3 regions of the Streptomyces subrutilus genome follow, and region 1 is predicted to be linked to each of the others. Evidence: predicted binding sites of a transcription regulator. Region 1 holds the regulator's gene; each other region holds the start of a gene.

Evidence for each region. The regulator HrcA, encoded in region 1, represses chaperone genes, less so after heat shock. The targets are predictions, from matches to a motif close to TTNGCACTCNGNNNNNCNGAGTGCNAA.
Region 2: a site for HrcA is predicted at 2,779-2,805, ahead of groES (co-chaperone GroES). Genes of this name have one in related genera too.
Region 3: a site for HrcA is predicted at 3,467-3,493, ahead of groL (chaperonin GroEL). Genes of this name have one in related genera too.

What each region holds. Positions count from the first base shown of each region.
Region 1 is NZ_CP023701.1:5,055,748-5,063,044, reverse strand. Features, by position in the region: gene CP968_RS22320 (ribonuclease Z) at 1-533, opposite strand, end outside; gene CP968_RS22315 (histidine triad nucleotide-binding protein) at 537-896, opposite strand; gene CP968_RS22310 (16S rRNA (uracil(1498)-N(3))-methyltransferase) at 1,067-1,810, opposite strand; gene CP968_RS22305 (nitronate monooxygenase) at 1,807-2,901, opposite strand; gene dnaJ (molecular chaperone DnaJ) at 3,048-4,184, opposite strand; gene hrcA (heat-inducible transcriptional repressor HrcA) at 4,185-5,201, opposite strand; gene CP968_RS22290 (MBL fold metallo-hydrolase) at 5,340-6,065, shown strand; gene CP968_RS22285 (DUF3097 domain-containing protein) at 6,094-6,894, shown strand; gene hemW (radical SAM family heme chaperone HemW) at 6,965-7,297, opposite strand, start outside.
Region 2 is NZ_CP023701.1:3,172,496-3,179,792, forward strand. Features, by position in the region: gene CP968_RS13610 (SDR family NAD(P)-dependent oxidoreductase) at 1-470, shown strand, start outside; gene groL (chaperonin GroEL) at 562-2,190, opposite strand; gene groES (co-chaperone GroES) at 2,327-2,635, opposite strand; gene CP968_RS13625 (response regulator) at 3,209-3,418, shown strand; gene CP968_RS13630 (LCP family protein) at 3,445-3,819, shown strand; gene CP968_RS13635 (FtsW/RodA/SpoVE family cell cycle protein) at 3,807-5,306, shown strand; gene CP968_RS13640 (polysaccharide deacetylase family protein) at 5,212-6,102, opposite strand; gene CP968_RS13645 (polysaccharide deacetylase family protein) at 6,099-6,965, opposite strand; gene CP968_RS13650 (class I SAM-dependent methyltransferase) at 7,207-7,297, shown strand, end outside.
Region 3 is NZ_CP023701.1:4,226,109-4,233,405, reverse strand. Features, by position in the region: gene CP968_RS18655 (lipase family protein) at 1-51, opposite strand, end outside; gene CP968_RS18650 (LamG domain-containing protein) at 172-915, opposite strand; gene CP968_RS18645 (phosphoribosylanthranilate isomerase) at 957-1,580, opposite strand; gene groL (chaperonin GroEL) at 1,715-3,337, opposite strand; gene CP968_RS18635 (cold-shock protein) at 3,683-3,889, opposite strand; gene CP968_RS18630 (MoaD/ThiS family protein) at 4,287-4,562, opposite strand; gene thrC (threonine synthase) at 4,599-5,897, opposite strand; SAM riboswitch class I at 5,891-6,047, opposite strand; gene CP968_RS18620 (glucosyl-3-phosphoglycerate synthase) at 6,232-7,209, shown strand; gene CP968_RS18615 (alpha,alpha-trehalose-phosphate synthase (UDP-forming)) at 7,256-7,297, shown strand, end outside.

The DNA.
Region 1 (7,297 bases):
CGCTGGAGCCGGCCCACGTCCGGCCCCGTGATCCCGTGCCGCGCCAGCAGCTCCGGCACCATGCGCCGACCGTCCGGTTCGGTCAGCCGGTACCCGAAGGACTCCACCGGGTGCGAGAGCAGCCGCGCCTCCAGGACGTACGAGGGCCCGCGCGCGAGGACCCCGTCCCGCGCGACCGGTTCCTCGCGGAGCGCCACCGTCTCGCGGTACGCCGTGGCGTACCGCAGCCGGTCGAAGAACTGCTGCCCCGACGCGGGGTAGTGCGCCGTGACGGGGTGCGGAACCCGGTCGAGGTTGATCCGCTGGATCACCCCGGCCAGTCCGAGGCTGTGGTCACCGTGGAAGTGGGTGACGCAGATCCGGTTGATGTCGTGCGCGGCCACCCCGGCCCGCAGCATCTGGCGCTGGGTGCCCTCGCCCGGGTCGAAGAGGATGCCCTCGCCGTCCCAGCGCAGCAGGTAGCCGTTGTGGTTGCGGTGGCGGGTGGGCACCTGGCTGGCGGTGCCCAGCACCACGAACTCGCGTACGGACACGGTCTATCCGGGGGGCCACTGGAGGCCGCGGCCGCCCAGGACGTGCGCGTGGGCGTGGAAGACGGTCTGGCCGGCGCCCGCGCCGGTGTTGAAGACGACCCGGTAGCCCTCGCCGTCGACCTTCTCGTCGGCGGCCACCTGTCCGGCCTCGCGCAGCACGTCGGCCGCGACGCCCGGTTCGGCGGCGGCGAGGGACGCGGCGTCGGGGTAGTGGACCTTGGGGATGACGAGCACGTGCGTGGGTGCCTTCGGGTTGATGTCCCGGAAGGCGACGGTCGTCTCGGTCTCCCGGACCACCGTGGCCGGGACCTCTCCGTTGACGATCTTGCAGAACAGGCAGTCGGCCTGCGGTTCCCCGGCCATTGGTGCGCCTCCCGTGACGGTGATCGGTCCGGGCATCGTATCCAGCCCGGCCCGGCCCGGCCCGCGCCGGGCAGCCCGTGGACACCCGCCCGCACCGGCCCGCCGGGCCCTCGGACCCGACCGGCCCGCCGCCCTGGCCGTTCCGGCGTCCCGTCCGTTCCGGCGTCCCGTCAGTTCCAGCGTCCCGTCCGCGCCAGCAGCACCGCCGTCGCCGCCGTGCCGGCGGTGGAGGTCCGCAGGACCGAGCGGCCCAGCCGGTACGGGCGGGCTCCCGCGTCGGCGAAGACGGCCAGCTCATCCGGCGAGACGCCGCCCTCGGGGCCGACGACCAGGACGACGGACCCGGCCGCCGGAAGTTCCGCCGTGGCCAGCGCCTGCGAGGGGGTGTCGCGGTCCTCGTGCAGCACCACGGCCAGGTCGGCCCCGGCCAGCAGCGCCGCGACCTGCCGGGTGGAGAGTGCCTCGGCCACCTCCGGGAAGCGGACGCGGCGGGACTGCTTGCCGGCCTCGCGGGCGGTGGCCCGCCACTTGGCCAGCGCCTTGGCGCCCCGCTCGCCGCGCCACTGCGTGATGCAGCGCGAGGCCTGCCACGGCACGACCGCGTCGACGCCGGTCTCGGTCATGGTCTCCACCGCGAGCTCGCCGCGGTCCCCCTTGGGCAGGGCCTGGACCACGGTGATCCGCACCGCGGGCTCGGCCTCCTCGAAGACCCCGGACACGGTCACGACGAGCCGGTCCTTGCCCTCGGCGGCCTTCACCACGGCTTCGGCCCACCGGCCGCGTCCGTCCGCGAGGACCACGGCCTCGCCCGGATTGAGCCGCTTCACCGAGACCGCGTGCCGGCCCTCGGGGCCGTCCAGGACGAACTCCGGGCCCGGCGGGACCTCTTCGACCACGAACACCGGGGCGGTCATGACGTGCTCCTCGTCTGCAGTGTCTTCAACGTGCTCTGCGCCGTGGCCGTCTCGGCCGCCAGCACCTCCACCAGCTCGCCGGCCGGCAGCGTGCGCGCCATCCGGTGCCCCTGGCCGGCCCACAGGGCCATGCCCTGCGGGTCGCCGGCCGCGGCGGCCGCCTTGCGCAGCCCCGAGGTCAGCTGGTGGACCTGCGGGTACGCGGCCGGGGCGTACGGCCCGTGCTCCCGTACGAACCGGTTGACCAGTCCCCGCGCCGGCCGGCCGGAGAAGGCGCGCGTCAGCTCGGTCCTGACGAACAGCGGATCCGTCAGGGCCTTCTTGTGCTGCGGGTCGGCCCCCGACTCCGGGCACACCAGGAAGGCGGTCCCGAGCTGGGCCGCCTCCACGCCGACGGCCAGCAGCGCCGCGATCTGCGAGCCCCGCATCACCCCGCCGGCGGCGATGATCGGCAGGGCGACGGCCTCCCGCACCAGGGCCACGAGCGCGAGCAGGCCGACCGCGGCGGTGCCGTCGGCCTGCGGGTCGTCCCAGTGGGTGCCCTGGTGGCCGCCGGCCTCCACGCCCTGGACGCAGACCGCGTCGGCGCCCGCCTCCTGCACGGCGCGGGCCTCCTCGACGGAGGTCACCGTGACGACGGTGTACGTGCCGGCCGCGCGCAGGGCGGCGAGGGCCGCGGCGGCGGGGCAGCCGAAGGTGAAGGAGACGACGGGCACCGGGTCTTCGAGGAGGATGGCGAGCTTGGCCTCGTAGCCGTCGTCGCTGGTGCCGATGATGTCCTCGTCGGCGAGGGAGACCGCGTACCAGCTGGCCTCGCCGGCCAGCTGCCCCCGGTAGGCCTCGACGGCGGCCGGGTCCACGTATCCGGTCTGGGGCATGAAGAGGTTGACGCCGAAGGGGCGCCGGGTGAGCGCCCGTACCTGTTTGATCTCCTGGTACATGCCGTCGGCGGTCTTGTAGCCGCCGGCCAGGAAGCCCAGTCCGCCCGCCTCGCACACGGCGGCGGCGAGCGGCGGGCACGAGGCACCGCCCGCCATGGGAGCCTGCACGATCGGGTACGGAAAAAGAAGACCGTTCGGTGCGGAGGACATGGACTGCATCGTGCCATGCCGCGCTCGGGGCGCCGAATCACGGCGTCCGCCCGGCCCGGCCCGTTCCCCGGCGGGGCCGGGCGGGATGCGCGGAGCCCGGACCGGGGGTGTTCCGGGCCGGGCTCGTACGCGTGGTCGCGGGCCGCTCAGCGGCCGTTGAAGGCGTCCTTCAGGCGGCTGAACAGGCCCTGCTGCCCGGGCGCGAACTGCCCGGTGGGCCGCTCCTCGCCGCGCAGCTTCGCCAGCTGGCGCAGCAGCTCCTCCTGCTGGGCGTCCAGCTTGCTCGGCGTGGTGACCTCGACGTGCACGATGAGGTCGCCGCGGCCGCCGCCGCGCAGGTGCGTGACGCCGCGCCCGTGCAGCGGGATGGCCTGGCCGGACTGGGTGCCGGGCCTGATGTCGATCTCCTCCAGCCCGTCCAGCGTCTCCAGCGGGCACTTGGTGCCCAGTGACGCCGCGGTCATGGGGATGGTGACCGTGCAGTGCAGGTCGTCGCCGCGGCGCTGGAAGGTGGGGTGCGGCAGCTCGTGGATCTCCACGTACAGGTCGCCGGCGGGGCCGCCGCCGGGGCCGACCTCGCCCTCGCCCGCGAGCTGGATGCGGGTGCCGTTCTCGACGCCCGCCGGGATCTTGACGGTGAGGCTGCGGCGGGAGCGGACCCGGCCGTCGCCCGCGCACTCGGGGCACGGGGTCGGGACGACGGTGCCGAAGCCCTGGCACTGCGGGCAGGGGCGCGAGGTCATGACCTGGCCGAGGAAGGACCGGGTGACCTGGGAGACCTCGCCGCGTCCGCGGCACATGTCACAGGTCTGCGCGGAGGTGCCGGGGGCGGCGCCCTCGCCGGAGCAGGTGGTGCAGACGACGGCCGTGTCGACCTGGATGTCCTTGGTGGTCCCGAAGGCCGCCTCGTCCAGTTCCAGGTCCAGGCGGATCATGGCGTCCTGGCCCCGGCGGGTCCGCGAGCGCGGTCCGCGCTGCTGGCTCTGGCCGAAGAAGGCGTCCATGATGTCGGAGAAGTTGCCGAAGCCGCCCGCTCCGAAGCCGCCGGCACCGCCGCCGCCCGAGGAGGACAGCGGGTCGCCGCCGAGGTCGTAGACCTGCTTCTTCTGCGGGTCCGAGAGCACCTCGTACGCCGCGTTGATCTCCTTGAAACGCTCTTGCGTCTTGGGATCGGGGTTCACATCCGGGTGCAGCTCGCGCGCAAGCCGCCGGAATGCCTTCTTGATCTCGTCCTGGGAAGCGTCGCGGCGCACGCCGAGAACGGCGTAGTAGTCCGTGGCCACTTACGACTCCGCCAGGATCTGTCCGACGTAACGTGCCACTGCGCGTACCGCTCCCATCGTTCCGGGGTAGTCCATGCGGGTCGGGCCGACCACGCCGAGTTTGGCGACTGCTTCGCCGCCCGAACCGTAACCGACCGAGACGACCGACGTGGAGTTGAGTCCCTCGTAGGCGTTCTCGTGCCCGATCCGTACGGCCATGCCCGATTCACTGGCCTCGCCCAGCAGCTTGAGGAGCACGACCTGCTCCTCCAGCGCTTCGAGCACCGGCCTGATCGTCAGGGGAAAATCGTGTCCGAAGCGGGTGAGATTGGCGGTTCCGCCGATCATCAGTCGTTCTTCGGCTTCCTCGACCAGGGTTTCGAGGAGGGTCGCGAGCACCGTGGAGACGGTGGCGCGGTCCTCGGCGTCGAAGGACTCGGGGAGGTCCTGGACGAGCGGGGGCACGTCGGTGAAACGACGGCCCACGACGCGGCTGTTGAGCCGGGCGCGCAGGTCGGCGAGCGAGGTCTCCCCGAAGGGGGCCTGGCAGTCGATGAGCCGCTGCTCGACGCGTCCGGTGTCGGTGATCAGTACGAGCATCAGCCGGGCCGGGGCCAGCGACAGCAGCTCGACGTGGCGCACCGTGGAGCGCGTCAGGGAGGGGTACTGGACGACGGCGACCTGCCGGGTGAGCTGCGCGAGCAGCCGGACCGTGCGGCCGACGACGTCGTCGAGGTCGACGGCGCCGTCGAGGAAGTTCTGGATGGCCCGCCGCTCGGGCGTCGACAGCGGTTTGACCCCCGCCAGCTTGTCGACGAAGAGGCGGTAGCCCTTGTCGGTGGGGATGCGGCCGGCGCTGGTGTGGGGCTGGGCGATGTAGCCCTCCTCCTCCAGCACGGCCATGTCGTTGCGCACGGTGGCGGGCGAGACGCCGAGCCGGTGGCGCTCGGTCAGCGCCTTGGAGCCGACGGGCTCCTCCGTCCCGACGTAGTCCTGGACGATGGCGCGCAGCACTTCGAGTCTGCGTTCACTGAGCATTCGCGCACACCTCCAGCTGTGGTCCGTTGCCCCGGTCGTTTGGCACTCCGGACGTCCGAGTGCCAGAGAACCCCCGCTCAGTGTACGGCCGGGTGGTGAGAGCCTGGCAAGGGCGGCCCGTCAGGGTAGCGTCGCGGCATGGACGTGCGATGGGAAGAGGCCGGCTGGGAACGGCTGACCGGACGGACCGGCCGCAAGCGGCTCCCGGTGTGGGATTGCACGGTGGGGCTGGTGGTGGGGGACGACGCCGTACTGCTGGTCGATCCGGGTTCCAGCCTGCGGGAGGGTGCGCTGCTGCGGGCCGAGGCCGAGCGGTTGACGGGTCGGCGCGTGACCCATATCGCATTCACCCACGGCCATTTCGATCACGTGCTGGGCGGGGCGGCCTTCTCCGGGGCCGAGGTGTACGCGGCGGTCGGGCTGGACCGCGTCCTGGCGTCCGGCCGGGAGTCGCTGCGGCGCTCCGCGGTGGAGCACGGGCTGGCGGAGGAGGAGGCGGCGCGGGCCGTGGAGCTGCTGGTCCTGCCCCGGCACCACGTGTCGGGCGAGTGGACGCTGGAGCTGGGCGGGGTACAGGTGCTGCTGGCGAACGTGGGGCCCGGGCACACCGGGCACGACCTGGCCGTCTTCGTGCCGGGCGGCCGGGAGACGGTGTTCTGCGGGGACCTCGTGGAGGAGTCGGGCGAGCCGCAGGCGGGCGGTGACGCGGTGCCGGCGCGCTGGCCGGCGGCCCTGGACCGGCTGCTGTCGCTGGGCGGGGACGACGCGCTGTACGTGCCGGGTCACGGAGCGGTGGTCACGGCGGACTTCGTGCGTGCGCAACGCGCCACACTGGCCGCCCGTTTCGGCGTGTCGGAGGCGTGAGCGGCGCCGCTCTCCTACTGTCGGCCGGATGCGCGAGTACTCCCCCGACCTGACCCCGCAGTGGAAGCGCCCGAAGGCCGTGCCGGAGGTGGCGGCGGAGCCCGACCTGGTGGTCGAGGTGGCCGGTACGGACTTCTGCGGCGCGGTGGTGGCCTGCGAGGCGGGCACGGTGACCCTGGAGGACCGCTTCGGCAAGCGCCGGGTGTTCCCGATGGAGCCGCGGGCGTTCCTGCTGGACGGCGCCGTGGTCACCCTGGTGCGCCCGCCCCGGGGCCCCGCGGCGCCCTCCCGTACGGCGTCGGGCTCGATCGCGGTGCCGGGGGCGCGGGCGCGGGTGGCGCGGGCGGGCCGGATCTACGTGGAGGGCCGGCACGACGCCGAGCTGGTGGAGCGGGTCTGGGGCGACGACCTGCGCATCGAGGGCGTGGTGGTGGAGTACCTGGAGGGGATCGACGACCTCCCGGCGGTGGTGGCGGAGTTCGGTCCGGCGGCGGACGCCCGGCTGGGCGTGCTGGTGGACCACCTGGTTCCGGGGTCGAAGGAGTCCCGCATCGCGGCGTCGGTGACCTCCCCGCACGTGCTGGTCGCGGGTCACCCGTACGTGGACGTGTGGCAGGCGGTGAAGCCGTCGGCGCTGGGCATCGCCGCCTGGCCGGTGGTGGCGCGCGGGCAGGACTGGAAGACGGGCATCTGCCGGGCCCTGGGCTGGCCGGAGAACACCGGGGCCGCCTGGCAGCACATCCTGTCGCGGGTGGGCTCGTACAAGGACCTGGAGCCGACGCTGCTGGGGCGGGTCGAGGAGCTGATCGACTTCGTGACGGCGCCGTAGCGCCCGCGGCCGTCGCTCCGCCCTCCCCGTCCTCCCCGGCCACCCGGCGGCGGGCCCGGACGGCCTGCGGTCAGTCCACCAGGTCCCGGACCACCGCGTCGGCCAGCAGCCGGCCCCGCAGGGTCAGGACGGCCCGCCCGGCCGCGTACGGCTCCGGTTCCAGCAGTCCGCCCGCCAGCGCCTTCCCGGCGGCCGCCCGGCCGGCCGGGGCCAGCAGGGACAGCGGGCAGCCGTCGCGCAGGCGCAGCTCCAGCAGGATGCGCTCGACCCGGCGGTCCTCGGGCGTCAGCAGCTCGCGCCCGGCGCCCGGGGAGCGGCCCCCGGCCAGTGCGGCGGCGTAGGCGCCGGGGTGCTTCACGTTCCACCAGCGGACGCCGCCCACGTGGGAGTGGGCGCCGGGACC
Region 2 (7,297 bases), 1.9 Mb from region 1:
ACGAACTGACCATGCTGAAGGTGCACGTGGAGGCGGTCCTGCGGCTGACCTCCGCGGCCGCCGCCCCGATGCGCGCGCGCGGCCGCGGCGGCGTGATCAACGTGGCCTCGGTGGCGGCCTTCCTGCCGCGCGGCACCTACGGGGCCAGCAAGGCCTGGGTCGTGCAGTTCACCCAGGGCGCGGCGAAGGACCTGGCGGGCTCGGGCGTACGGCTGATGGCCCTGTGCCCCGGCTTCGTCCGCACGGAGTTCCACGAGCGGGCCGGGATGGGCACCGACAACATCCCGAACTGGCTGTGGCTGGACGCCGACAAGCTGGTGACCGCGGCCCTCGCCGACCTGGCCCGGGGCCGGACCGTGTCGGTCCCCGACCCGCGCTACAAGGCGCTGATGGGCGTGGTGAAGCTGACCCCGCGCGGCCTCCTCGGCGGGGTGTCCTCGCGCACCGGCCGCAAGTACGGCCCCCAGTAGGCCGGCAGGACGCACGGGCACACGGGAAAGCCCCGGTCACCGCCGCTGGGCAGCGGGGGCCGGGGCTTCGCCGTGGTGCGTGGAGCGCTGGTCAGTGGCTGTGGCCGTGACCGTGGCCGTGACCGGCGTCGCCCTCTTCCTCCGCCGGCTTCTCGACGACCAGGGTCTCGGTCGTGAGCAGCAGGGAGGCGATGGAGGCGGCGTTCTCCAGCGCGGAACGGGTGACCTTCACCGGGTCGATGACGCCGGCCTTGACCAGGTCGCCGTACTCGCCGGTGGCGGCGTTGAAGCCCTGGCCCTTGTCGAGCTCGGCGACCTTCGAGGTGATGACGTACCCCTCAAGACCGGCGTTCTCGGCGATCCAGCGCAGCGGCTCGACGGCGGCGCGGCGGACGACCGCGACACCGGTGGCCTCGTCGCCCGACAGGCCGAGGTTGCCGTCCAGGACCTTGACGGCGTGGACGAGCGCGGAGCCACCGCCGGAGACGATGCCCTCCTCGACCGCGGCGCGGGTCGCCGAGATGGCGTCCTCGAGACGGTGCTTCTTCTCCTTCAGCTCCACCTCGGTGGCGGCGCCGACCTTGATGACGCAGACGCCGCCGGCGAGCTTCGCCAGGCGCTCCTGCAGCTTCTCGCGGTCCCAGTCCGAGTCGGTCGACTCGATCTCGGCCTTGATCTGGTTGACGCGGCCGAGGACCTCGTCGGAGCTGCCGCCACCGTCGACGATGGTGGTGTCGTCCTTGGAGATCGTGACGCGGCGGGCGGTGCCCAGTACGTCCAGACCGGCCTGGTCGAGCTTGAGGCCGACCTCCTCGGCGATGACGGTCGCACCGGTGAGGGTGGCGATGTCCTGGAGCATGGCCTTGCGGCGGTCACCGAAGCCGGGGGCCTTGACGGCGACCGCGTTGAAGGTGCCGCGGATCTTGTTGACGACGAGGGTGGAGAGCGCCTCGCCCTCGACGTCCTCGGCGATGATCAGGAGCGGCTTGGAGGCGCCGGCCTGGATGACCTTCTCCAGCAGCGGCAGCAGGTCCTGGATCGAGGAGATCTTGCCCTGGTTGATCAGGATGTACGGGTCATCGAGGATGGCCTCCATACGCTCCTGGTCGGAGACCATGTACGGCGACAGGTAGCCCTTGTCGAAGGCCATGCCCTCGGTGAACTCCAGCTCCAGGCCGAAGGTGTTGGACTCCTCGACGGTGATGACACCGTCCTTGCCGACCTTGTCCATCGCCTCGGCGATGAGCTCGCCGACCTGCTGGTCCTGCGCGGAGAGCGCGGCCACGGCGGCGATGTCGGACTTGTCCTCGATCGGGCGGGCGGTCGCGAGGAGCTCCTCGGACACGGCCTTGACCGCGGCGTCGATGCCCTTCTTCAGGGCGGCCGGGGACGCGCCCGCGGCGACGTTGCGCAGACCCTCGCGGACCAGCGCCTGGGCCAGCACGGTGGCGGTGGTGGTGCCGTCGCCCGCGATGTCGTTGGTCTTGGTCGCCACCTCCTTCACGAGCTGCGCGCCCAGGTTCTCGTACGGGTCGTCCAGCTCGACCTCGCGAGCGATGGTGACACCGTCGTTGGTGATGGTGGGGGCGCCGAACTTCTTGTCGATGACGACGTTGCGGCCCTTGGGGCCGATCGTCACCTTGACCGTGTCGGCAAGCTTGTTGACGCCGCGCTCGAGGGCGCGACGGGCGTCCTCGTCGAACTTCAGGATCTTCGGCATGGGAGCGGTTCAGTCCTCTCGTTGCGATCCTCGGCCGCTCACCGCGACCTCCACCGCCTAGAACGAACTACGCCCCTCGCCGCCCGGCATCAGCTGGGTGACCAGGGGCGTAGCTCAAATCAAATCTGGAAGCGAATTACTTCTCGACGATCGCGAGCACGTCGCGAGCCGAGAGGACGAGGTACTCCTCGCCGCTGTACTTCACTTCGGTGCCGCCGTACTTGCTGTACAGCACGATGTCGCCGACGCTGACGTCCAGCGGGAGACGCTGGCCGTCCTCGAAGCGGCCCGGGCCAACCGCGAGGACGACGCCCTCCTGGGGCTTCTCCTTCGCGGTGTCCGGGATGACCAGGCCAGAGGCCGTGGTCTGCTCGGCGTCGAGCGGCTGGACCACAATGCGGTCCTCGAGCGGCTTGATGGCAACCTTGGAGCTGGCGGTCGTCACGATCCGACCTCCCCCTTCGGAGATCCGGGGTTAACTGTCTGAGGTGGCGACCAGGTCGATCCGTCGTCGCGGGTGCCGGACCTACCTGTCGCTGTGTTGGCACTCACCAGGGGCGAGTGCCAGGTGCGAGACTATTCCGGCGGTTAGCACTCGGTCAAGCGGAGTGCCAATTCTCGCCGCCACTGGTGTCGTTCCAGCCCCTCCCCGGCCCCGTCCGGACCGCCCGTCCGCCCCCCCCACCGGCCGAAACGCCGCCCGACCCACCGCGTCGGCACCCGCAACCCGGCCGGGCGAGACGGACCGCGGCCGGGCGAGGCGCGGCCGGTTTCGGGTGCGGGCGGGGCGGGGGCAGGTCCGCGGGGGCGTGCGGGAGGGTCCCCGCAGGACGAGCGCGCAACCGGGTCCGGGGTGCGTGACGCGGCTCCGCGCGCGAGCCGAGCAGACCCTCGCGCACGACCCCGCCCCGGCCCGACCCCGGCCGGCCCCCGCACGGGCCCCGGGCCCCGGCACCCCGACCCCGCCGGACCCGCAGGGGGCCGGTGAGGGAAACGGGGGGTATGTGACGCTTGGGGCGTGCGCATTCTGGTGGTCGAAGACGAAGAGGGGCTCGCCGAGTCCCTGCGGCGCGGCCGGTCCGCCGACGGGCACCTCGTCGAGGTCGCCCACGACGGGCGCACCGGGCTCGACCTCGCCCTGGCCGGCGGGCCGTACGACGTCGTGCTGCTGGACCTGATGCCGCCCGGGGGTCGGCGGGCACGTTCACCGATCCGGGGAAGCCGCTGAAGCTGGTCGACGCGGCGAAGCGGGACGTGGTGACGGACGAGGGCTGGGACCTGTTGGCGTTCGTGAAGCAGGCGGAGAACCTGTCCGGCGGAAAAGTGCGGTTCACGACACTGCCCGTGGAGGGCTTCGCCAGGAACCAAGACGGGGAGGTCAACGTCGTAGATGATATGAAGACAAAGCGTCTCATTGCCGAGCAGATCGGGCCCAAGGCCGCCGAGACCGCCGGCGCGCCGGGCACCGCTCCCTCCGCACCCGACGCGCCGGGCACGTCACCGGCTCCGTCGCGCGAGGCGTCACCCCCCTCCTCGCCCGCCTCGTCGCCTCCGTCGTCACCCCCCGCCTCACCGGTCCCGTCCGGCCCCGCGCTCCAGGACGGCGGCGGTGTCCCGTGCGTGGACTGAGGCCCCTGACGGCCGCGGGCCACCGCCGCCGCACGGAGGCGCTGCTGCTGGTCTTCGTCGTCGTCATCGCCGTCTTCGGCCACGCGAGCGCCGGTCTGGCCATGAACGGCGAGCTGCCGCCCAACCTGGCCGGTTTCGCGATCAGCCTGACGCTGCTCTCGCTCGTCGGCCACCTCGGCATCCGCCGCTTCGCCGCCTACGCGGACCCGCTGGTCTTCCCGCTGGCGATGCTGCTGACCGGGCTGGGCCTGGTCCTGCTGCACCGGCTGGACCAGGGGTACATCGAGCGCTACAACGCGGACGCGAACGCCCCGGGGCAGCTGCTGTGGACGGTGGTCGGGGTCGCCGCCTGCCTGCTGGTGGTGGGGCTGCTGCGCGACCACCGGCTGTTGCAGCGGTTCATCTACCTCACCATGGCGGTCGCGCTGGTGCTGCTGATCGCTCCGGCGTTCTTCGGCGCGGACACGTACGGCGCGAAGCGCTGGATCGTCCTGTTCGGCTTCTCGCTGCAGCCCGGCGAGTTCGTGAAGATCATGATCGCGATCTTCTTCGCGGGCTACCTCGTGGTCCACCGGGACTCGCTCGCGCTGACCGGCCGCAGGTTCCTGGGCATGCGCCTGCCGCCGATGCGCCAGCTCGGCCCCATCGTCACGGTGTGGATCGTCTCGATGCTGGTGCTCGTCTTCGAGCGCGACCTCGGCACCTCGCTGATCTTCTTCGGCGTGTTCGTGGTGATGCTGTACGTGGCGACCGAGCGCACCGGCTGGATCGTGTGCGGCGTGCTCATGGCCTCGGTCGGCGCGTTCGTGGTGGGCTCGACGGAACCGCACGTCAAGGCGCGTGTGGCGGCCTGGCTGGAGCCGTTGTCGTACTACTGGGCGGACCGGCCCGCCGGGGTCACCTCGGACCAGTCGGCGCAGGCGCTGTTCAGCTTCGGGACCGGCGGGATCTCGGGTACGGGCCTGGGCCTGGGCCACCCGGAGCTGATCAAGTTCGCCGGCCGCAGCGACTTCATCCTCACCACGGTGGGCGAGGAGCTCGGGCTGGCCGGGGTCATGGCCGTGCTGCTCCTGTACGGGCTGCTCGTCCAGCGGGGGCTGCGGATGGCGCTGGGTGCCCGCGACCCGTTCGGCAAGCTCCTGGCGGTGGGCCTGGCCTCGGCCCTGGCCCTCCAGGTCTTCGTGGTCGCGGGCGGCGTGACGGGGCTGATCCCGCTGACCGGCAAGGCGCTGCCCTTCCTCGCGAAGGGCGGCTCGTCGCTGCTGGCCAACTGGATCATGATCGCCCTGCTGCTGCGCATCAGCGACAGCGCGGAGCGGCAGCGCGAGGCGGACGCCCGGGACCCGGTGGAGACGACGATCACGCCGGTGGTCGCGGCTCCGGCGGGCGGTCCTACAGGTAGTCCTCCAGGCGCCCTATCCGGTAGCCCTGTTCCTGGATCCGCTGGAGCATCCGGGCCGTCATCCGGGTTTCCGTGGCGCCCTTGAGCTCGGACGGGCCGCGGAAGTGGGCCAGGACGATGTCGCCCGGCTTGAGGGCCGAGCCCTCGGCGTACTGGAAGTTGTTGATCTGCATCGAGACCCGCCACAGGACCACGTGCGCGACCCCGCACTCCGAGGCGGCCCGGAGGGTGTCGTCGTTGTAGTTGCCGAAGGGCGGGCGCATCAGCGTCGGGCGCGTCCCGAACCGCTTCTCCAGGCGTTCCTGCTGGCCGCATATCTCGTGTTTCTGCGCCGCGAAGGACAGCGTGCGCAGGTTCGGGTGCGTCAGCGTGTGGTTGTTGATCGTGCTTGCCGAGCCGTTGTCGCGGAGCTTCTCGAAGTGCCCGTAGTCCGCGGAGGCCACGTTGTCGGTGAGGAACATCGAGATCGGCAGCTTCAGGTCGGCCGCCATCTCCAGGAACTCGGGGTCCTTCTCCGCGCCGTCGTCGAAGGTCAGGAAGACGACCTTGTCGTCGGGCGCCACGGGTATTCGGTCCACCACCGGCGCCCTGCCCGGGCCCGCCGTCGGCAGCTGCGGCTTCCGGGCGGGCTTGGGCGCGTACGCGACGGGGGCCTCCAGGCCCCACTTGCGGTACGCCTCGTCCGAGGCGGTCCCGGCCGCCCCGGACGGCGTCCCCGAGGGGGCCGCCGAGGGTGTGCCGGAGCCGGGCTCCGGCGCCTCCTGCGTGGTCTTGCGGCCCAGTCGTTCGATCGGGTCCACGCTGTCCCCGCACCCCGTCAGGGACAGCGCGAGCGCGCCGGCCGCCAGCGTTCCGGCTACCAACCGGCGCGCGTACTTCACAGATAGTCCTCCAGGCGTGCCACGGCGTACCCCTTGTCCGTGACGGTCTTCATGACCTGACGGATCATGTCAGGCATCGTGCCCTTCCAGTCTTCCTTGCCCCGGAAGTGGGTCAGGATGATGTCGCCGGGGTGCAGGTCGCGGTCCCATTCCCGGTAGTCCATCCGGTTGGTGAACGCCTCGGCGTTCCACAGCGGGACGGCCTTGATGCCGCAGGACTTCGCCGCGCGCAGGGTGTCCTGGTTGTAGTTGCCGTAGGGCGGCCGGAAGAGCGTGGGGCGCTTGCCGAACACCTTCTGCAGGGTGTCCTGCTGCCCGCAGATCTCCTCGCGCTGCTTGTCGTAGGAGAGCGCCGGCATGTAGCGGTGGTTGAGCGTGTGGTTGTTCAGGGTGACGCCGGCGGCCTGCATCTCCTTGAAGTACGGGTAGTTGTCGTTGACGACGTAGTCGCTGAGGAACGCCGTGTACGGGATCTTCAGCTCCTTCATCATCTTCAGGAACTCGGGGTCCTTCTCCGCGCCGTCGTCGATCGTCAGGAAGACGACCTTGTCCTCGGTGGGGATGGTGGTGAAGACCGGCGGGTACTCCTCCTGGTCCTCGACCTCGAAGCCGTCCCGGGTGCTGATCTCGGGCTTCTCCTTGGGCGCCGGGGGCGCCGTCAGCGGCGTCTTGAGCAGACGCCACTTCTTGGCGGCGACCACGCGCGCCTGCTGGGCCGCCTTGGCCTTCTCGGCGGCGCCGAGCGCGCCGGCCGCGCCCGCGGCCTTCTCGGCCTTGGCCTTCTCCGCCTTGTCCGGGGCCCCGGAGTCGGCGGAGCCGCACGCCGTCCCGAGGGCGGCGACCAGCAGGGCGGCCACGGCCACCCCGAACCGGCTGCGCGGACCCGCCGCGTACCGGTGACCGTGTTGCGTCTTATCTTCCTTTTGTCCGACTAGCTGCATAGCAGCGCATCCTGGCAGCAGACACGCGGCCTTCCCCGGAAGACACCGCGCGCCGCGTCCCGTCTTCCACCGACTGGCCCACACCCCCGGGCGGCCGCCCCACCGACCCGCCGCCGCCCGCCGCCCCCGCCGCCCGTCCGCCCCCCGCGCGCGGTCGCCGACAATGGACCCCGTGACCCCCGAAGACTTCGCCGCCCTCCTCACCCCCGAGGGCACCGCCCTCCTCGACGCGCTCCGCGACCACGACCCCGCCC
Region 3 (7,297 bases), 830 kb from region 1:
GAGCACCGCGGCCGTCCCCGCCGCGATGATCGCCGATACCCGTCGTCTCATCCGATGTCCCTCTCGCTCGACCTCACTCGACGCCGGAGCAGAGACTAGGGAGACCGGTGCTATTTGTCACATATGATGACGTTTCATCCTCATTGTGTCGCACCCGGGTCCACGGCCCCGTCAGGGCCGGAACACCCGCAGCTGCGCGACCTCGTACGACATCTCCCGCAGCTCCGGGCCCGGCGCGGGGTGGTAGCGGCCCGCGCAGACCGAGAGGTTGACGATGAGGTACGCGCGCCAGCCCCGGCCCACGCCCCGGCGGTCGGCGAAGACGCGGGCGCCGTTGACCCACCAGACGACCGAGCTCCTGCCGAACTCGACCCTCAGATCGACCCACGCGCCGGGCCGGACCGACGGGTTCCGGTGGTAGGTGTGCGCCTCCCGGACATGGTTGGACAGCTCCAGCAGGTCCGGGTTGTCGGGGTGGTACTCGAAGACGTCGATCTCCTGGCCGCCGTCCCGCCAGGTCCAGATCGCCGGCCACGCGCCCATCTCCACGGGCAGCCGCACCCGGGTCTCCAGCACGTCCCCGGTGCGGACCATGAACCCCTCGTCACTGCCCTCGGTGGTCAGCAGTCCGGCGTCCCAGTTCCCGTCCGGGCGCAGGGTCGCGCGGAAGGTGCCGCCGCGGCTGTAGTCGGGGTCGGCGGTGAGGTGGTCGAGCTTGTTGTCCCGCGGGTTGACCGGGCCGCCGCCGGGATAGGCCCAGGAGCGGCCGGCCACCCACTGGGAGTCCGAGGCGAAGTCGGCGGTGAAGACGGGGGCACGGCGCGGGGCGAGCCCGGTCAGGCCGCCACCCCCGACGCCGCCTGGAGCGAGGCGGCTGGTGAGGCGCCGCAGCCATCCGAACGGTTCCGAGTCCATGCCAGTGGCATGCCCGCCCCTCGCACAGCGTAATCGTACGACTACTGGACGGCATCACCCGCGCGAGCGGCCTCGACGAACGCGCGGATCAGCTCGGGCGACTTGACCCCGCGCTCCGACTCCACCCCGGAGGAGACGTCCACGCCCCAGGCCCGCGTGGCCAGCAGGGCCTCCCGCACGGTGCCCGGGGTCAGCCCGCCCGCCAGCAGCCACCGCCCCCGTGGCGCGGTGAACTCGGCCGAGCCCCAGTTCCAGGGCTTGCCGGAGCCCGGGTCGGGGGCGTCGATCAGCAGCAGGTCCTCGCCGTACTCACCGCACCGCCGCGCGTGGCGGGACGTGGCCCGCAGCAGCGTCCACCCCCCGGCCCGCAGCGCCGCGAAGTCCCCGGGGCCCTCCTCGCCGTGCAGCTGGACGCCCCGCACCCCGCTCTCCTCGGCGAACCGGCGGACCTCCTCGACCGGCTGCCCGCGGAACACGCCGACGGTCAGCACCTGCGGCGGCACCTCCCGCGCGAGGGCCCGCGCCGCGGCCGCGTCGACCGTGCGCGGGCTCCCCGGCGCGAACACGAAGCCGACGGCATCGGCCCCGGCCAGCACGGCCGCGGCGACGTCCCGGGGGGTCTTCAGCCCGCAGATCTTGACGAAGGGTGCGCTGGTTTCGCTCATGCCCCGAGTCAACCAAACCCCGCGCCCCGTCCGACAGCCCGGGCTCCCTGGGCCCCGCCGGAGAACGCCCGAGGGCGGCACCCCCCGCGGGGGGTGCCGCCCTCGTTCGAGAACAGCCGATCAGCCGGGGCCGATCAGAAGTCCATGTCACCGCCCGGCATGCCGCCGCCCGCGGGGGCACCGGCCTTCTCGGGCTTGTCGGCGATGACGGCCTCGGTGGTGAGGAAGAGGGCCGCGATCGACGCCGCGTTCTGCAGCGCGGAACGGGTGACCTTCGCCGGGTCGATGATGCCCTCGGCGATCATGTCGACGTACTCGCCGGTCGCGGCGTTCAGGCCGTGGCCGATCGGAAGGTTGCGCACCTTCTCGACGACGACGCCGCCCTCCAGGCCACCGTTGACGGCGATCTGCTTGAGCGGGGCCTCCAGGGCCAGGCGGACGGCGTTGGCGCCGGTCGCCTCGTCACCGGTGAGCTCCAGCTTCTCGAAGACCGCGGAGGCCTGCAGCAGGGCCACGCCGCCACCGGCGACGATGCCCTCCTCGACGGCCGCCTTCGCGTTGCGCACGGCGTCCTCGATGCGGTGCTTGCGCTCCTTGAGCTCGACCTCGGTCGCCGCGCCGGCCTTGATGACCGCCACGCCGCCCGCGAGCTTCGCCAGGCGCTCCTGGAGCTTCTCGCGGTCGTAGTCCGAGTCGGAGTTCTCGATCTCGGCGCGGATCTGGTTGACGCGGCCCTGGACCTGGTCGCTGTCACCGGCACCGTCGACGATGGTCGTCTCGTCCTTGGTGATGACGACCTTGCGGGCGCGGCCGAGCAGGTCGAGACCGGCGTTCTCCAGCTTGAGGCCGACCTCCTCGGAGATGACCGTGCCACCGGTGAGGATGGCGATGTCGCCGAGCATGGCCTTGCGGCGGTCGCCGAAGCCAGGGGCCTTGACGGCGACGGACTTGAAGGTGCCGCGGATCTTGTTGACGACCAGGGTCGACAGGGCCTCGCCCTCGACGTCCTCGGCGATGATCAGCAGCGGCTTGCCGGACTGCATGACCTTCTCCAGGAGCGGCAGCAGGTCCTTGACCGAGCCGATCTTGGAGTTGACGATCAGGATGTACGGGTCGTCGAGAGCCGACTCCATACGCTCCATGTCGGTGGCGAAGTACGCCGAGATGTAGCCCTTGTCGAAGCGCATGCCCTCGGTGAGCTCAAGCTCCAGGCCGAAGGTCTGCGACTCCTCGACCGTGATGACGCCTTCCTTGCCGACCTTGTCCATCGCCTCGGCGATGAGCTCGCCGATCTGGGTGTCGGCGGCGGAGATGGAGGCCGTCGAAGCGATCTGCTCCTTGGTCTCGACATCCTTCGCCTGCTCCAGCAGGGCGCCGGAGACGGCCTCGACGGCCTTCTCGATGCCGCGCTTGAGGGCCATCGGGTTCGCACCGGCGGCCACGTTGCGCAGGCCCTCGCGCACCAGCGCCTGGGCGAGCACGGTGGCGGTGGTCGTACCGTCGCCGGCGACGTCGTCCGTCTTCTTGGCGACTTCCTTGACCAGCTCGGCGCCGATCTTCTCGTACGGGTCCTCGAGCTCGATCTCCTTGGCGATGGAGACGCCGTCGTTGGTGATCGTGGGCGCGCCCCACTTCTTCTCAAGGACGACGTTGCGACCCTTGGGGCCAAGGGTGACCTTGACGGCGTCGGCGAGCTGGTTCATCCCACGCTCGAGACCGCGCCGGGCCTCCTCGTCGAACGCAATGATCTTGGCCATCTGAAGTGGTCCTCCCGGACAGGGGTGGATTGCTCCGGACCGCGCCCGCGCCCGCGACGGACGGCCTGCGTGCCCGGCGGTTCCTTCCCGCCGGACCCTGCGGGCCTCACCGACCCGGTCCTCGTTTTGGTAGCACTCTCACCGGGAGAGTGCTAACGCCAATGATTAGCACTCGACCCCTCCGAGTGCAAGCGGCTTCGGGCAACACCCGCCGAACGCCCGGGCGCCGCACGGCCCGATCGGCCACGACGCACGAGGGGCCCGCATCCCGTGTCCAGGATGTGGGCCCCTCGTGCGGTGGTGCCGGTGACGCCGCTGTCGCGTCGGAGATCGATCGCGCCAGGACTAGCCGAGGGCGAGCTTGACCATGTCCGCCTGCGGACCCTTCTGGCCCTGCGAGATCTCGAATTCGACCCGCTGACCCTCTTCAAGGGTGCGGTAACCGTCCATCTGGATGGCGCTGTAGTGGACGAACACATCCGCGCCACCGTCGACCGCGATGAAGCCGTAGCCCTTCTCCGCGTTGAACCACTTGACGGTGCCCTGAGCCATGCCTAACTCCCCTATTACTGGCCCTTGCGCAGGAACGCCCTTCGCGATCCCGGGTCAGAACTTGCGTCGGAACGCGTCGACCGAGGCTGAATGTATCCGCGCCGGTGCTGTCTGCAACAGGTCAATCCGACGAGAATTCTGGACACCCGGATACATTGAAAAAGAGTGAAAATTTGGCATCTTCTCGGGCAACCCGGGCCCGGCATATCTCGCCAAAGCCCCATACCGCACCCGCACATTGACCCGATGTCGACCCTCGCGCGACCCGTTCATATGCGGCGGGCAAGTCCAGCGGAGGGGACTTCCCCAACCTTACCGCGCCCAATCAAGCAGAATTGCCCCCTCCGCTTTTGGGCGGAGAGGGCAATCGCGTGCGTGCGCTGCGACCGTGCGGCGATCAGCCGCCCGCGACGGCCGGGATGATCGAGACGCCGGCGCCGTCGGGCGTCGCCGCCTGCAGCCCGCCCTCGAAGCGCACGTCGTCGTCGTTGACGTAGACGTTCACGAACCGGCGCAGCCTGCCCTCGTCGTCCAGGACGCGCGCGGCGATGCCGGGGTGGCTGTCCTCCAGCGACGCGATGACCTCGGCCAGGGTCGCGCCCTCGGCGGGGACCTCCGCCCGGCCGCCGGTGTAGGTGCGCAGGATGGTGGGGATGCGGACGTTGACGCTCACGGCGCTACCGCCTTTCCGGGTGTCGGTCGGGGAGGGTCAGGCCAGGCCGGCGGCGCGGAAGGCGTCCAGGCTGGGGCGGATGGTGGCGGTCTGCCCGCTGTCCGCGGCCACCGCCTCCAGGGTCTTGAGGCCGTCGCCGGTGTTCAGGACGACCGTGGTGAGCGTCGGGTCGAGCTGCCCGTTCTCGATCAGCTTCTTCGTCACGCCGACGGTCACGCCGCCCGCGGTCTCGGCGAAGATGCCCTCGGTCTGCGCCAGGAGCTTGATGGCCTCGACGACCTGCTCGTCGTCGACGTCCTCGACGAAGCCGCCGGTGCGCCGCGCGATGTCCAGGACGTACGGGCCGTCCGCCGGGTTGCCGATGGCCAGCGACTTGGCGATGGTGTTCGGCTTCTGCGGGCGGACCACCTCGTGCCCGGCCTTGAAGGCGGTCGACACCGGGGAGCAGCCCTCGGCCTGCGCGCCGAAGATCTTGTACGGCCGGTCCTCGACCAGGCCGAGCCTGATCAGCTCCTGCAGACCCTTGTCGATCTTCGTCAGCTGCGAGCCGGACGCGATCGGGATCACGATCTGGTCGGGCAGCTGCCAGCCGAGCTGCTCGCAGATCTCGTACGCCAGGGTCTTGGAGCCCTCGCCGTAGTACGGGCGCAGGTTGACGTTGACGAAGCCCCAGCCCTCGCCCAGCGGGTCGCCGATGAGCTCGGAGCAGAAGCGGTTGACGTCGTCGTAGTTGCCCTCGATGCCGACGAGGTCGCCGCCGTAGATCCCGGCCATGACGACCTTGCCCTGCTCCAGGTCGTGCGGGATGAACACGCAGGAGCGGAAGCCGGCCCGGGCGGCCGCGGCGCCGACGGCCCCGGCCAGGTTGCCGGTGGAGGAGCAGGACAGGGTGGTGAAGCCGAAGGCGCGGGCCGCCTCGACGGCGATGGCCACGACGCGGTCCTTGAAGGAGTGCGTCGGGTTGCCGGAGTCGTCCTTGACGTAGAGCTTGCCGGTGACGCCGAGCTCCTTGGCCAGGTTGGCCGCGTCGACCAGCTTGGTGAAGCCGGGGTTCAGGCTCGGCTTGGAGGCCACGTCGGCGGGGACGGGCAGCAGCGGCGCGTAGCGCCAGATGTTGTTCGGGCCGGCCTCGATCGCGGCGCGCAGCGCCTCGGGGTCGCCGGTGGGGAGGTCGTAGGCCACTTCCAGCGGTCCGAAGCACTCGACGCACGCGAAGACGGGTCCGAGCTCGAAGCGGGTACCGCACTCGCGACAGGAAAGGCCGGTGGCAGGTCCGAGATCGACAGAGGTGGGATCAGTCTGTGCAGCCATGATGGCGAGGCCCTTTCTCCTCATCTTCCCCATGGCGCACTTCGCCATGAGACGGAATTGGCACCTTCCCTAGTCGGGGACCTCGCGGAATGTGCGTGAAACGCATCGCGAGAACCGACTGGAGGGTTGCCGGGGCTTCAACGGGCCGTGTCCCTCTGCCCCTCTGGATGAGCGGTATGGCACCGGCCGCGCGCTCCATGGCACGTCCGGGCGTTTGTGCGCGGGGCCCCCGGCATGCGGTGGGCCTTCGCGTTGTTCAAGACTGTAACCGAAGGCCCGGGGGGTTGAGACAGCCGTCCGAAGCGCGAGATGGATCACATAACCGTCCAAACCACGGACGAAGCAGGGAGTGCCGAGAGTGCTGGAAGAGGTGGAGCGCTGGCTGGGCGACCGCTCCTGGGCCGCCGCCGACCGACCGCTCGACCAGCTGCTCGAACGGAAACGGGCGGCCGGGACCACGGTCAGCGTGGTGCTGCCCGCCCTCGACGAGGAGGCGACGGTCGGGGAGATCGTCGGGGTGATCCGGCGGGAGCTGATCGAGGAGCCGCCGCTGCCGCTGGTCGACGAGCTGCTCGTCGTCGACTCGGGTTCGAGTGATCGTACGGCGGAGGTGGCGGCGAAGGCCGGGGCGCGGGTCGTGCACCGCGACGAGATCCTGCCGCGCGTCCCGGCGCTGCCCGGCAAGGGCGAGGTGCTGTGGCGCTCGCTGCTCGCCACCAGCGGGGACGTGGTCTGCTTCGTCGACGCCGACCTGCGGGACTTCTCCTCCGCCTTCGTCTCCGGCATCGTCGGCCCGCTGCTGACCGACCCGGACGTGCAGTTCGTCAAGGCCATGTACGACCGCCCGCTGGGTCCGGAGTTCGACGGCCCGGACGCGGGCCGCCCGGCCGGCCAGGGCGGCCGGGTGACCGAGCTGGTGGCCCGGCCCCTGCTCAACCTGCACTGGCCGCAGCTGGCCGGTTTCGTGCAGCCGCTCGGCGGCGAGTACGCCGTGCGCCGCTCGCTGCTGGAGCGGCTGCCCTTCCCCGTCGGGTACGGCGTGGAGCTGGGCCTGCTCGTGGACGCGCTGCACACGGTCGGGCTGGACGCGCTGGCCCAGGTGGACGTGGGTGTACGGCGCCACCGCCACCAGGACGGCCAGGCACTGGGCCGGATGGCGGCGGCGATCTACCGGACGGCCCAGGTGCGGCTCTCGCGCGGGCACCTGGTGCGGCCGGAGCTCACCCAGTTCGAGCGCGGTCCGGACGGGTTCGTGCCGCGCACGTACCCGGTGGACACCGAGGAGCGGCCGCCGATGGCCGGGGTCGAGGAGTACGCCGTGCGCCGGGTGGCGTGAGCCGTCCACACGTTTGAGCGAGTGCGGGCGGGGCTAGGTTGGCGACATGGCTTCTCAGGTACTCGTCGCCGCCAACCGCGGCCCCCTC